DNA from 2 places in the Mesorhizobium sp. M1328 genome. Region 2 is predicted to be linked to the other one. Evidence: predicted binding sites of a transcription regulator. Region 2 holds the regulator's gene; the other holds the start of a gene.
The links. The regulator PhoB, encoded in region 2, activates phosphate uptake and scavenging genes when phosphate is short. The targets are predictions, from matches to a motif close to TGTCATNNANCTGTCAT.
Positions count from the first base shown of each region.

Region 1: NKH23_RS03845 (inorganic phosphate transporter) is a predicted target of PhoB. The motif match lies at 2,306-2,322, and genes of this name have one in related genera.

Region 1 is NZ_JAMYLO010000001.1:766,101-773,293, reverse strand. It holds gene NKH23_RS03860 (efflux RND transporter permease subunit) at 1-269, opposite strand, end outside; gene NKH23_RS03855 (efflux RND transporter periplasmic adaptor subunit) at 266-1,543, opposite strand; gene NKH23_RS03850 (TetR/AcrR family transcriptional regulator) at 1,694-2,230, shown strand; gene NKH23_RS03845 (inorganic phosphate transporter) at 2,375-3,979, shown strand; gene NKH23_RS03840 (transporter) at 4,052-5,077, shown strand; gene NKH23_RS03835 (carbonic anhydrase) at 5,245-5,889, shown strand; gene NKH23_RS03830 (nuclear transport factor 2 family protein) at 5,900-6,310, shown strand; gene NKH23_RS03825 (hypothetical protein) at 6,428-6,856, opposite strand; gene NKH23_RS03820 (M3 family metallopeptidase) at 7,073-7,193, shown strand, end outside.
Region 2 is NZ_JAMYLO010000013.1:133,751-141,431, forward strand. It holds gene pstC (phosphate ABC transporter permease subunit PstC) at 1-655, shown strand, start outside; gene pstA (phosphate ABC transporter permease PstA) at 659-1,510, shown strand; gene pstB (phosphate ABC transporter ATP-binding protein PstB) at 1,507-2,310, shown strand; gene phoU (phosphate signaling complex protein PhoU) at 2,343-3,050, shown strand; gene phoB (phosphate regulon transcriptional regulator PhoB) at 3,067-3,756, shown strand; gene NKH23_RS22060 (ROK family protein) at 3,766-5,010, opposite strand; gene xylF (D-xylose ABC transporter substrate-binding protein) at 5,297-6,337, shown strand; gene NKH23_RS22070 (sugar ABC transporter permease) at 6,480-7,681, shown strand, end outside.

The sequences.
Region 1 (7,193 bases), on a different contig from region 2:
GTGCTGGAGGACGGCCGGCTCGACGACGTGACATAATCGATGTTTTCGGTCGAAGCGACGGCACGCGCGATCGGCGCGGAAATGAACCCCTGGATTAGGTCGGCGCTGGCGCCGGGATAGGCCGTGGTGATCGTGATGGCCGTTTCTTCAACCTCTGGATACTGCCGGATCGAAAGGTTGAAAATGCCCTGAAAACCCAGAAGCAGGATCATGCAGGCAAGCACGGTCGAAAGGACCGGGCGGCGGATGAAGAGGTCGGAAAAGCTCATTGCTGGGCTGCCTGCTGGTTCCCTGGCTTGCTCGGATCGATCGTGTTGTCGACGGCAACGGACATGCCGTTCGAGAGCCGGTTCTGGCCGGCGGTAACGACTTCGTCGCCGGGCTGGATGCCTTCCAGGATCTCGACCAGGCCGGCGTTGTGGCGGCCTGGCTTGACGAACACCTGGGCGAGCACGAGCTGTGGCTTCTGTTCTTCCGCTGCCGGTTTGGCTTCCGCTGCCGGTTTGGCTGGGGTAGCGGCCGGCTTTTCTTCGGGTTTTGCCGCGGGTGCTTCGGCTGCGGGCTTGGCAGCATCTGCAGCCGGCTTTTCCTCCGGCTTCGCCTCGGGAGCCGCCCCGTTGGCTTCGGCGGATTTCGCCGCGCGCACCACGAAGACGAAGTCGCCGTACAGGCTGGAAGTCAGTGCCGTCTGCGGCAGCGCCAGCACGTTGTTCTCCTCGGGCAGTTCGATGCGCACCTGGACGAACTGGCCCGGCGTCAGCTTGCCTTCCGGATTGCCAACCTCCGCCCTCACCGTCACCAGCCGGCTCGTCGGGTCGATCTTCGGATCGATACCGCGGATGCTACCGGCGAACGGCATGTCGCCGCCGCCGACGCCCAGCCGCACCGTCTGTCCGATCTTCAGCTGCGGAAGCTGCTGCTCCGGCACGGTGAAATCGACACGCATCGTATCCATGTCCTGCAAGGTCACCACAGCGGTGCCGGGTGTGAGATACTGCCCAAGGTCGATTTTCGGAATACCGACGGTACCCTTGAAGGGGGCCGTCAACTGCTTTTGGTCGAGCACCGCTTGCAGCTTGTTTACCTGCGCGGCGGAGACCGATGCTGCTGCCTGCGCCGTGTCGAGCGTAGCGTCGGTGCCGACCCCGCGCTTCTGCAACTCAAGAGCGCGCATCAGCGTCGTCTGGTCGGATGTGGCTTGCGCCTTCGACGCAACGAGATCGGCTCGCTCGACGGCATCGTCGAGCTGCAGCAGCACGGCGTTGGCGGCGACCTTCTGATTGGCATGGAACAGGATGTCCTTGACGATGCCGGCAGTTTCGACCGTGAGGTCGACACCGCGTACGGCACTGACAGTGCCGATCGCCTCGATGCCGGGCGTCCAGGACATAGGTTTGACAATGACCGTCGACACGGTCGCGGCTGGCGGCTTCATGGTGGCGAAGAACTGTTTGATTGCATTGTCGCGGAACAGGTTGAAGCCGACGATGCCGCCGCACACCAGCACGAGCAGAATGAAGGCGATGATGAAGCGCTTGATCACGAACAGTCCCCTCGGCCATGGCCCAGCATAACGGTCGGACGACCGGAACACATACCTGTGACTGGTCCCAATTTCAAATGACGGCGATCTTACTGTACCGTCTGGACGGTCTTGTCAATTCCGCCTAAGCTAATGAATGGGGAACGCTTGATGAAGGCCCGCAGAGCAAATTCGCGCGAGAAGATTCTCGCCGCCGCCGCCGACGTGGCGCGCGAGACGGGTCCTGGCAGCCTTTCGCTGGATGCGGTCGCCAGCCGTGCCGGCGTGTCGAAAGGTGGTCTTCTCTACAATTTCCCGACCAAGGCGAAATTGATGCAGGCGCTGGTGGAGGATTACCTCAGTGCGTTCCAACAGGCGCTTGAGGCCGCCCGCACCAACGGTGTCAGCGGTGAGAGCCCGCTTGCGGCCTATATCAGGCTTTCGGCCGAGCATGCGGAGGAGTCGAAACCGTCTGCGTCCTGGATATTTTCGGCGATTGCCGAGGATCCCGATTTCCTGACGCCGATAAAATCGTTCAGGCGGCAGCTGTTCCAGCGGCTGAAGGGGGAGACTCCTAACCTCAGGGCGCTGCTGGTCTGCTATCTCGCCATCGAAGGGCTTCGCAGCATGAACCTGTTCGGTTCGGACATTCTCTCCGCCGAAGAGCGCCGGCTGCTGATATCGACGCTGCTGGAGATCGCGGAATAGTCCAGGAATGCGCCGGCCGGGTTCAGTTGCCTCGGTCGCTTCGATCGCCCGTTTGCGTCGACCCAAAGTGCCTGCCGTCACACAGGCTTCATTGTGCCGACATAGCGTCCTCCCATTCTTTGCTGCAACGCAGGAGGAGTGGGTATGGTCGATATTGTTTCAAGCGAGGCAGGAATTCCAAGGCCGGAGCATCCGCTCGACCGGCCAAGCGGCACCGGCAAATGGTTTCTGCCGGCCTTTGCCGTCATTGTTCTGGGCGGCCTTGCCTATGTCGGCTACGCGCTCAGCCAGGACCTGACCAGCACCGTCGCGGTGCCGTGGATCCTGCTTGGCCTGGCGCTGCTGATCGCGCTCGGCTTCGAATTCGTCAACGGTTTTCACGACACCGCCAATGCGGTGGCAACCGTGATCTACACGCATTCCATGCCGGCCGAGCTTGCGGTGATGTGGTCCGGCTTCTTCAACTTCCTCGGCGTGCTTACCGCCAGCGGAGCGGTCGCCTTCGGCATCATATCGCTGCTGCCGGTCGAGCTGATCCTTCGGGTCGGCTCGAGCGCGGGGCTAGCCATGGTTTTCGCGCTGCTGGTCGCAGCGATCATGTGGAACCTCGGAACCTGGTATCTCGGCCTGCCTGCCTCGAGCTCGCACACGCTGATCGGTTCGATCATCGGCGTCGGTCTCGCCAACCAGTTCATGGCCCCGGCCGGCTCCGTCACTAGCGGCGTCGACTGGTCACAGGCATCCAATGTCGGCCTGTCGCTTCTGATCTCGCCGCTGGTCGGATTCGGCCTGGCCGCGCTGCTGCTTCTGGTGATGAAGCTGCTGGTCAGGAACCGCGAGCTCTACGAGGCGCCCAAGTCGAGCGCTCCGCCGCCACTGTGGATTCGCGCGCTGCTTATCTTCACCTGCACCGGCGTGAGCTTTGCCCACGGCTCCAATGACGGGCAAAAGGGCATGGGCCTCATCATGCTCATCCTGATCGGCGTGGTGCCGACCGCCTTCGCGCTCAACCGCACACCGGACGTGAACTATCTCGAAGCTTACAAATCCGCGGCGACCCAGGTCGAAACGGTACTCGGCAAATACGTCAAGCCCGGCGTCGCTGTGACCGACGCGGCGACCGTGGTCGGCGACGCCGTTCGCACCAAGACCTGGAAGGACGAGACCACGCCTGCCCTGCAGAGCTTCGTCCACGACACCAGCGCCATGTTGTCGCCCTATCCGTCCGTGGAAAAGCTGCCGACAACGCTGGTCAGCAACGCCCGCAACAACATCTATCTTACCGGTGAAGCGCTGAAGCTGATCGACAAGAGGAAGCTGCTGCCGATGCAGGCAGACGACCTGAAGGCGGTGACGACCTATCATAAGGCCGTCGACAACGCGACGAAGTTCATCCCGCTCTGGGTCAAGGTCGCCATCGCGCTGGCGCTCGGCCTCGGCACCATGGTCGGCTGGAAGCGCATCGTCGTCACCGTCGGCGAGAAGATCGGCAAAAGCCATCTGACCTACGGCCAGGGCGCGTCCGCCGAGCTTGTCGCGATGGCGACGATCGCATCGGCCGACTATCTCGGCCTGCCGGTCTCAACCACCAATGTGCTGTCGTCGGGCGTTGCCGGCACCATGGCGGCGAATGGTTCGGGCCTGCAATGGTCGACGGTGCGCAACATGCTGATGGCCTGGATACTGACCCTTCCGGCCTCCATCTGTCTTGCCTTCGTGCTGTTCGTCATCTTCCGCCAGGTATTCTGAGCGGGGGCAGGGTTTGACCAGAATGTCGCGGCGCCGCCCGGATCATCTGAACGTGCATCGTTTCGGCCGGCCATGAATGACGCATCGCATCTGACATTGCTCGCCGCGGACGATCAGCACCATACTCCTGGGCTGGTCTGGGCCTATCATGCCGCTCCCGGCAAAGCTCCCGAACCGCTGGCGCCCCGAGACATAGAACCCGCGCTGGCCTCAGCGGACGGCTGGGTCTGGCTGCATGTCGACCTAGTCGACCGGCGCGCCCATTCCTGGGTCAGCCACGCCTGCGCGCTGCCGGCGTCGGCTCATGCGATCCTCGAAGGACATGAGGACAGCCTGGTGCTGGCGCATGAGAATGGCGTCGTTCACGGCATTTCGGCCGACCTGCATGGCGAGATCGCCCATCAGTCGACGACCATCGGCAGATTGCATTTTGCGGTCTCGGAGCGGCTGCTGGTCACCGGCCGCCGGCATCCGCTGGCGGCGGTGGAGGAAGTGCACACTGCCCTTGCCGCGGGGCTGCGGCCGGCCACGGCATTCGAGCTGTTCGAAACGCTGGTCATGGCTTTTTGCAAGACCACCAGCCTGCGGCTCGCCGCGGCGACGAAGCGCCTGGACGCAGTCGAGGATCATCTCGTGACCGAGCGGCTTGCAGACGAAAGACGGCAGCTGAAGGATGTGCGCCGCCTTGCCGTATCCCTGCATCGGCCGATCTCGGCCCTGGCAGCGCTTTTCCAGGATGAAGACCGTTCCGCGTGGAACCTTTCCGCCGGCGCACATGAAGTTCTGCGCCGGCTTGCTGCGCGCCTTGAACGGCTCGACCGCGAGGTCGTCATGATCAACGACCGGGCAAGGCTGCTGCAGGAGGAGCTTGCGGCTGAGCTTGCCGACGAATCGAACCGCAGCCTCAAGGCGCTGGCGGTGATGAGCGCGCTGCTTTTGCCGGGAACGCTGATCGTCGGCATTTTCGGCATGAACACTGGCGGGCTGCCATTCACCGAGAGCCCCAGCGGCTTCTTCCTGGCGATGCTGCTCGCGGTCGGCGCGACCGCCCTGTTCTACTGGCTTCTGCTGCGCGCCGGCGCCAATCTGCGGTTCTGAGGCCGATTAATGGCGCCGTTCGTTCACCTGTATGCAAAGTACGGGCTGGCACGTCGAAACCACGCCATCCCGCCTTCCGAAAATCGGTTCCGATTTTCGGGCCGATGCGCTAGAGCCTTTCGGGATTGAACCGTGCCTTTAACCCGGAAAGGCTCCCGCCGCTGCCCATGCCCCACCTTCCCGAGCATCTTCTCACCGGCTATCGCAGTTTCATGAGCGGTCGGTATCTCACCGAAAGCGGGCGTTATCGCGCGCTGGCGCGGGAGGGCCAGGCACCGGAAACGATGATCGTCGCCTGTTGCGATTCCCGCGCCGCGCCTGAAGCGATCTTCGATGCCGGGCCAGGCGAGTTGTTCGTGCTGCGCAATGTCGGCAATCTGGTGCCGCCCTATGCGCCCGACGATCAGTTCCACTCGACATCGGCGGCGCTCGAATTTGCCGTGCAGAGCCTCAAGGTCAAGAACATCGTGGTGATGGGTCACGGCCGCTGCGGCGGCATCCGCGCAGCACTCGACACCACGGCCGCGCCGTTGTCGCCGGGTGATTTCATCGGCAAATGGATGAGCCTGATCGCGCCGGCGGCCGAGACCGTATCGTCGAGCACCTTCATGACCGCGACCGAGCGCCAGACGGCGCTGGAGCGCATCTCGATCCGCTATTCCATCGCCAATCTGCGCACCTTCCCTTGCGTCTCGATCCTCGAAGGCAAGGGGCGGCTGTCGCTGCACGGCGCCTGGTTCGACATCTCGACCGGCGAGCTTTGGGTGATGAACAAGGACACCGGCGATTTCGAGCGGCCCGACACGGAGTAGGAGGCTGGGCATGGTGCGACTTCGGGACGCGTTCGCGGCTGCGGCACTGCTCTGCTCGGCAGATTTCGCCCGTGCCGACGACAGCGCGATCATCGACCGCTGGTATTCGGCACTGCTCGTCGCCGACCGCAGCGAATTGTCGGACCTGCTCGCCGACAACGTCCGCATCAAGCTCGATGACCTCGGCGTCGTGCAAAGCAAGCAGGAATTCATCGCCTCGATCGCCGAGTGGCAAGGCGCCGTCGCCGGGGCCGAAATCCGCCATCGGATCGAGAAATCGGAAGGCGGCGTCACCACTGTGATCGCCTGCTATGATTTTCCCAGCAACGACATGCTGATGCAGGAGACCTTTGCGGTCGCCAACGACCAGATCACCGCCAGTTCGCAAGCCGCGATCGCCGAAAACTGCGACGGTTACTGACCGAGTTTTCCGCCCAGGGCTTTTTTGGTGACGGGCGCTGGAATTGCCGATGTTATTTCGCGTCTAAAAAGCGCACTGTCATCGTAGTTCCCGTAATTCCACCCAATATCGAGGTCTCTAAAACGATATAGACGACACGATTGCTCGGGCAACGTCCAATTCTTTCAGGCAATCTGTATCATTAGCCATACCAAGGTATGTCATGAATACAACATCATTCCCATTCGACAAATACCAGGCAGACAACAATTGATCATCGGTGTCGGACAATACGCCAACAGAGATTATGTTTTCGGACTCGTTCTTTGTGATATTCCCTGCATCTATGGAATTATTCTGACAAAACTGGAGCATAAACGTTCTCAGAGCGTTAAAGTCTACGTTTGGTTTTTCTCCGCCACGATACTTCGCAATTGAGAATTGAATCGCGCCGCAGCCGTCCGTTTCTTTGGCTAAGGTAGGTGGCGATCCCTCAGGAAGATCGCCGGCTATGTCTACCCATCCGGCAGGCAGGTCGAAGGTGAGGCCATGGAATTCTACTCTCATTAAGGTTCCTTTGGATGGTGTCAGGATGCGAGTGGAAGCCTCCGTCGAAATAAAATGCATGTTACAAGATAATATCTTGGTAGGCATTGAATTCGGCTCGAACGATACTCGCAGCACCATGTGGCCACGCTTTAGCACTACCAGGCGCTGTTGCGTGGAGCCGGCCGCCGCCTTACATCGGTGACGATCCACCTCCCACTCAGCGAAAGTTTGTCCATGCCGTCCACCGTCGACCTCGCCGCCCATCCGCTGACCGCATGGCAAGGGCCGCTCGGCCTGCCCGATTTCACGCGCATCGGCGATGGCGATTTTTCTCGGGTCTTCGACGCCGCCCTGA
Region 2 (7,681 bases):
CACCGAGCTCTGCCCGCGCCCGCTCAGGCGCCCGATCGGCATAGCGGTCGAGCTATTGGCCGGCATTCCGTCGATCATCTATGGTATCTGGGGCCTGTTCGTGTTCGCGCCGTTCCTGCAGACGACGATACAGCCCTTCATCATCAACATCTTCCACGGCGTGCCGGGACTATCCAGCCTTTTTGCCGGCCCTCCTTACGGCATCGGCCTTCTGACCTCGGCGCTGATCCTCGCCATCATGGTGTTGCCCTTCATCACCTCGATCACCAAGGACGTCTTCGATACAGTGCCGGCGGTGCTCAAGGAATCGGCCTACGGCATCGGTTGCACGACTTGGGAAGTGACCCGGCGCGTGGTCATTCCCTATACCCGCATCGGCATCATGGGCGGCGTCATGCTTGGCCTCGGCCGGGCGCTCGGCGAGACCATGGCGGTGACCTTCGTCATCGGCAACGCGCACCGCATCAGTGCCTCTCTGTTCGCGCCGGGCACGACGATCTCGGCGACCATCGCCAATGAATTCACGGAGGCCGACGGCGACCTCTACACCTCCTCGCTGGTTTCGCTCGGCCTGATCCTGTTCGTCATCACCTTCCTGATCCTTGCCGCCGCCCGCTATATGCTGATGCGGATCGACGCCCGTACGGGAGCCTGACCGATGTCGACATCCTCATCGCTCCACAGCCGCCGCAAAGCCAGGAATTCGGTGATGATGGCGCTTTGCGTCGTCGCCGCCGGCATCGGGCTTGCCTGGCTGGCGCTCATCCTCGGCGCGCTGGTCTATAAGGGTACGGCCGGGCTTTCGCTCGCGGTCTTCACCGAGATGACGCCACCACCCGGCGAGGCCGGCGGCCTGCTCAATGCCATCGCGGGCAGCCTGCTGATGACGATCATCGCCGTTGTCGTCGGCACGCCGATCGGCGTGCTGGCGGGAACCTACATGGCCGAGTATGGACGCTTTTCGCGCATCACCACCGTCGTCCGCTTCATCAACGACATCCTGTTGTCGGCGCCGTCGATCATCATCGGCTTGTTCGTCTATGAGCTGATGGTGCGGCCAATGGGACATTTCTCGGCCATTGCCGGCGCCGTGGCGCTTGCCATCCTGGTCATTCCGGTGGTCGTGCGCACCACTGAAGACATGCTCAACCTGGTACCGAACGCGTTGCGTGAAGCCGGTGCCGCGATCGGCGCGCCGCGCTGGGTGGTGATCCGTTCGGTCGCCTATCGCGCCGCATTGTCCGGCATCGTCACCGGTATATTGCTGGCGATAGCACGCATTTCCGGCGAGACGGCGCCGCTGCTCTTCACCGCGCTCAACAACCAGTTCTGGAGCAGCAATATCAACGCGCCGATGGCCAGCCTGCCGGTGACCATCTTCCAGTTCGCTCTCAGCCCTTACGAGGAATGGCAGCAGCTGGCGTGGACCGGCGCACTCATAATCACCCTGACGGTTCTGGGCTTGAGCATCCTCGCCCGCAGCCTTACCGGACGCAGAGAGGACAGATGACACAGATGTTGTCCCCGGACATGACGATGACCGAAACGGTCGCCGAGAAGACGAAGATCGAGGTCAAGAACCTCAACTTCTACTACGGCCAGAGCAAGGCGCTGAAGGACATTAGCCTGTCGCTGCCCGAGCGCAGTGTCACGGCCTTCATTGGGCCTTCGGGCTGCGGGAAATCGACGCTGCTGCGTGTGTTCAACCGCATCTATGAGCTCTACCCGAAACAGACAGCCGAGGGCCAGGTGCTGCTCGACGGCAAGAATATTCTCGACCGGTCGCAGGATCTCAATCTGCTGCGCACCAAGATCGGCATGGTGTTCCAGAAGCCGACGCCGTTCCCGATGTCGATCTACGAGAACATCGCCTTCGGCGTCAGGCTCTACGAGAATCTCGGCAAGTCCGAGATGGACGGCCGCGTCGAACAGGCGTTGAAGCGCGCCGCGCTGTGGAGCGAGGTCAAGGACAAGCTCAACGCCAGTGGCTTGAGCCTGTCCGGCGGCCAGCAGCAGCGGCTCTGTATCGCCCGCACCGTGGCCGTGAAGCCGGAAGTCATTCTGCTCGACGAACCGGCTTCGGCGCTCGACCCGTTGTCGACGGCCAAGATCGAGGAACTGATCGACGAATTGCAAGCCGACTACACGATCGTCATCGTCACTCACAACATGCAGCAGGCGGCGCGCGTGTCGCGCCAGACCGCCTTCATGTATCTGGGTGAGCTGGTCGAGTTCGACCGGACCGAGAAGATCTTCACGTCGCCCCGCGAGAAGCGCACGCAGGACTACATCACCGGCCGCTTCGGCTGAGCCGTTCCGATCATGCATATGAGGACAGGACCATGGGCGAACACACAGTCGCTTCTTTCGACGAGGATCTCGAGCAGATCAGCAAGCTGATCCGCGACATGGCCGACCTCGCCGGTTCGATGGTCGGCGGGGCGACCAAGGCCCTGTTGAATTCCGACAACGTGCTGGCGCAACGCGTCGTTTCCGACGACGCCATCATGGATGCGCGTCAACGCGAACTGGACGATCGCGCCATCACCCTGATCGCCAAACGCCAGCCGATGGCCCACGATCTTCGCCATGTCGTCGGAGCGATCCGTATGGCCGGCGACCTCGAACGCATCGGCGACCTTGCCAAGAACATCGCCAAGCGTGTGAGTGCGGTCGGCCTCAGCGTCACGCCGCGCGACCTGTCGCATTCCATCGACGCGATGGCGCAGCTGGTGCTCATCCAGGTGCAGGGCGTCATTGAGGAATATGCCGCAGGCGATGCGGCCGCGTTGGCCAAGCTGCGTGCCGCAGACGAGCGCATCGACGTCAAATACACGTCCGTGTTCCGCGAGCTGTTGACCTACATGATGGAAGATCCGCGCAACATCACCGCTTGCACGCATCTGCTGTTCTGCGCCAAGAATCTGGAGCGGATCGGCGACCATGTCACCAACATCGCCGAAAATGCGTATTATGTGCTGACCGGCGAGCAATTGCCGGTCAATCGTCCGAAGCAGGACGAAACGACAATGTCCGCGCCGGTGACATAATGGGGGTGCCCAGCCGATGATCGCACCACGCATAATGGTGGTGGAGGACGAGGAGCCGTTGGGTGTGCTGCTCCGCTACAATCTCGAATCCGAAGGCTACCAGGTCGAGGTGGTGACACGCGGCGACGAAGCCGAGATCCGTTTGCAGGAGAATGTGCCCGATCTTCTGGTGCTCGACTGGATGATACCAGCGGTTTCCGGCATCGAGCTCTGCCGCCGGTTGCGGGTGCGCCCCGAAACCGAGCGGCTGCCGATCATCATGCTGACCGCGCGCGGCGAGGAGAGCGACCGGGTGCGCGGTCTTTCGACCGGCGCCGACGACTATCTGGTCAAACCATTTTCGACACCGGAATTCATGGCCAGGGTCAAGGCGCTGCTGCGGCGCGCCAAGCCGGAAGTGTTGTCAAGCGTGCTGAAGGTCGGCGACATCGTGCTCGATCGCGAATCGCACAGGGTCTATCGCAAGAAGAGCGAAATCAGGCTCGGGCCGACCGAATTCCGGTTGCTCGAGTTCATGATGCGGCATCCGGGCCGCGTCTTCTCGCGCAGCCAGTTGCTCGATAATGTCTGGGGCGAGACGATCTATATCGACGAACGCACCGTCGACGTGCATGTCGGCCGGCTGCGCAAAGCCGTCAACAACGGCCGCATGCCTGATGTCATCCGCACCATCCGCGGTGCCGGCTACGCGATCAGGGAAGATTGATCCGCCGGGTCAGGCCACGTTCTTTCTGACGCGGGGCCTCATTTGCGCGCCCGGCGCGAAAATCTCCTGGTCGACGAAGCTTAACGCCCGCATCGCACAGCCTTCGCGGATCAGCGGCAATTCGTTCGGCTCGGTATCGAAGGAGATCGAACCCGAATGCTGGCCGCCGGCGGTCTGGGCGATGGCCTGGCGCAAGGCCGGCTCGATCAGATCGAAGGCGGCGGCACTGGCGCCGACCATCGCGACCGGTGCCGGATCGATCAGCGCGAACAGCGAGCCGAGACCGAAACCCAGCGCCTCGCCGGCCTTGCGGTAGGCCTCGCGTTCCGGCCCATCCTTCTCGCGCGCCCGGGCCGCCAGCGCGCGCATGTCGGCGTCGCTGACGTCGGCGATGGGTTCGCTGTCTTCGCTCATCTGCCTGGCGTTGCGCCAGATGGCGTAGTTGCCGGCATAGGCCTCGATGCAGCCGCGCCGCCCGCATCGGCAGAGCGCGCCGCCCGGACGATGGATCATGTGGCCAAACTCGCCGCCGGAGGAATGCGTGCCGGTGAACAGCTCGCCCTTCAACACCAGCCCCATGCCGATGCCGTGCGAAAGCAGGATGGCGATGAAGTCGTCGCGATAGCGATCCGGATCGCGCCAGCGCAAAGCCACCGCCATCATATTGCAGTCGTTCTCCACCGTGGCCGGGATGCCGAATTGATCTTCCAGCATATCGGCAAAGGCGATGTCCGTCTGCGGCGTGATCGGCGACCACAGCATGGCGCGTGCAGGGGAGTCGGTAATGCCCTGAATCGCCAGGGCGATGCGGGCGACACTGCGGACGTCAAGGTCTGGATCCTCCAGCCGGCGCCGGACGACGGCCATGCATTCGCGGATCAGCTCGTCGCGCGGCATGGTCAGCGTGTCCAGCCGGCGCTGTTCCTCGGCTACGACGTGTCCCGCATAGTCGATGATGGCGGCCGACAGGAAGTTGAGCGACAACACCACGGTCAGCACCGCCGCCGCTTCCGGGTTGAGGGCGAGGCCGACCTGCGGACGACCGCGTTTCAACGAAACGGGCTCGCTTGCCTTGCTCTCGGCGAGGATGCCTTCCCGTATCAGGTCGGAGGAGATCGCCGATATGGTCGAATGGCTGAGGCCGGTGGCTGCGGCGATCTCCGTACGCGATGGCTGGCCAACCCGGCGGACTGCCGAGATCACCATCGCCCGGTTGCGCCGGCGCAAATCGTCATGGCGGATTCCGACCGACATCGTTTTGCTTTCCTCCCGGTTGCCGCGGCCGCTCATGAACCGGAAGCCGTCGGTAATGTCCGACAAATAGTGTCGGATGCAGGCAAATAGTGTCAGATGCAGGTGGCGCTGTCATCGTTTATTCCGACGCTCGAAAAAACTCTCAGACTCATCAAAATCCATCAGAATCGATGTTGACAGCAGCCGGAGATCGGGCCAGTATTTTTTCGAGGCTCGAAAAAATTAGGGGCCTCTAAGCTGGTCTTTGGGCCAATGGTCACGCCGTACGCGGCGCAGGGAGGATATGATGAAGAAATTCACGACCGCCATTCTGGCGGGTGTCGCCATGACGCTGGCGCTGGCGTCGGTGGCGCAGGCTAAAGACAAGGTCATCGGCGTTTCCTGGTCGAACTTCCAGGAAGAGCGCTGGAAGACCGACGAGGCCGCAATGAAGGCGGCCATCGAGGCCGCCGGCGAGAAGTATATTTCCGCCGACGCACAGTCCAACCCCGGCAAGCAGCTCACCGACGTCGAGAGCCTGATCTCGCAGGGCGCAAACGCACTGATCATCCTGGCGCAGGACGCCTCGGCCATCGGGCCGGCCGTGCAAAAGGCGCTGGACGAAGGTATTCCGGTTGTCGGCTACGACCGGCTGATCGAGAACAAGGACGTCTTCTACCTGACCTTCGACAACAAGGAAGTCGGCCGCATGCAGGCCCGCGAAGTGTTCAAGGTGAAACCGGAAGGCAACTACGTCTTCATCAAGGGCTCGGGCGCCGATCCGAATGCCGATTTCCTGTTTGCCGGTTCGATGGAAGTACTGAAGGACGCAATAGACAGCGGCAAGATCAAGAATGTCGGCGAGGCCTATACCGACGGCTGGCTGCCGGCCAACGCCCAGAAGAACATGGAACAGTTCCTGACCGCGAACGACAACAAGGTCGATGCAGTGGTCGCGGCCAATGACGGTACTGCCGGCGGCGTCGTCGCCGCATTGACGGCGCAAGGGCTGGCCGGATCTGTTCCGGTTTCGGGCCAGGACGGCGACCACGCCGCGCTGAACCGCATCGCGCTCGGCACGCAGACCGTGTCGGTGTGGAAGGATGCGCGCGAGCTCGGCAAGAACGCCGCCGAGATCGCCTCGCAACTGGCCGACGGCAAGCAGATGACCGACATTGCCGGCGTGAAGGATTTCACCACGCCCGGCGGCAACACCGTAAAATCCCTGTTCCTGACCCCGGTCGCCATCACCAAAGATAACCTCAACGTCGTCATCGATGCCGGCTGGATCAAGAAAGAAGAGGTCTGCGCGGGTGTGGCGGCGGGCACTGTTGCGGTCTGCAACTGACCCGACGTTTCCGAGAAGTCCGAACGCCGCGGCCGCTCGCCGCGGCGTTTTTTCAACAAGAGTTGTTTTTCCGCTTCCGGCGGATAACTTCTAGGCTGCTTCCGGCATCCGCGGCAGACGGCAACCCGGCGGGAGAAACATAATGACCGACACGACTTCCAACACGCCGGTCGACAGCTCGACCGCAGACCGGGCGCGGGAATCCGAGCTCGGCATCGTTGCCCGATTTCTCAAGGCAACCGAACTCGACACGCGCATGCTCGGCATGGTCGGCGCGCTGCTGGTCATCTGGGTCGGCCTGCATGTCGTTTCTAGCGTACGGCTCGGCGTCAATCCGTTCGAGTTCGACAGCCGGACCTTCCTGACGCCACGCAATCTCTGGAACCTGTCGGTGCAGACTTCCGCCGTGGCCATAATGGCCGCCGGAATGGTGCTGGTTATCGTCATGCGCAATATCGACCTGTCGGTCGGCTCCGCCGAAGGCCTGATCGGCGTGGTCATGGGCTTTGCGCAGGTGCATTTCCTGGTGCGAATGGTCGGTCTGCAATTAGGCAACCCCTGGATCTGGATCGTGGCGCTGGCCATCGGCCTGGCGCTTGGCCTTCTGATCGGAGCGTTCCAGGGATACATCATCGCTTATCTCGAGGTGCCGGCCTTCATCGTGACGCTGGGCGGCCTTCTGGTCTGGCGGGGTGCCGCATGGTGGGTCGCCAGTGGGCAGACGATTGCGCCGCTTGATGCCACTTTCCAGCTGATGGGCGGCGGACCGGCGGGTTCGATCGGCGCGCGATGGAGCTGGATCGTCGGAATTGTCGCATGCCTTGCGGTTGTGTTCATGCTGCTCAACGGGCGGGTGCAGCGCAAGCGGTTCCGCTTCCCGTTACGCCCGATCTGGGCCGAGACGTTCCTCGGGGCCGTCACTTGCCTTGTCATCATGGGCGCCATATGGCTCGCCAATTCCTATCCTTGGCCGGTCGGCATCGTGAACAGATATGCGGCGGCCAACAATATAACCGTTCCCGAAGGCGGGTTGTTCATCGCCCATGGCATCGCCATACCCGTGCTGATGGCTGTAGCCGTAGGGCTGATCATGACCTTCATCGCCAAGCGTACCCGTTTCGGCCGCTATGTCTTCGCCATCGGCGGCAATCCGGAAGCAGCCAACCTTGCCGGTATCAACACGCGCTGGGTGACCATGAAGGTGTTCATGATCATGGGCGTGCTGGCGACGATCGCCGCAGCGATCTCGTCAGCCAGGCAGAACTCGTCGACCAATGCGCTGGGCACGCTGGACGAGCTCCTGGTTATCGCGGCGGCGGTGATCGGCGGCACGTCGCTCGCCGG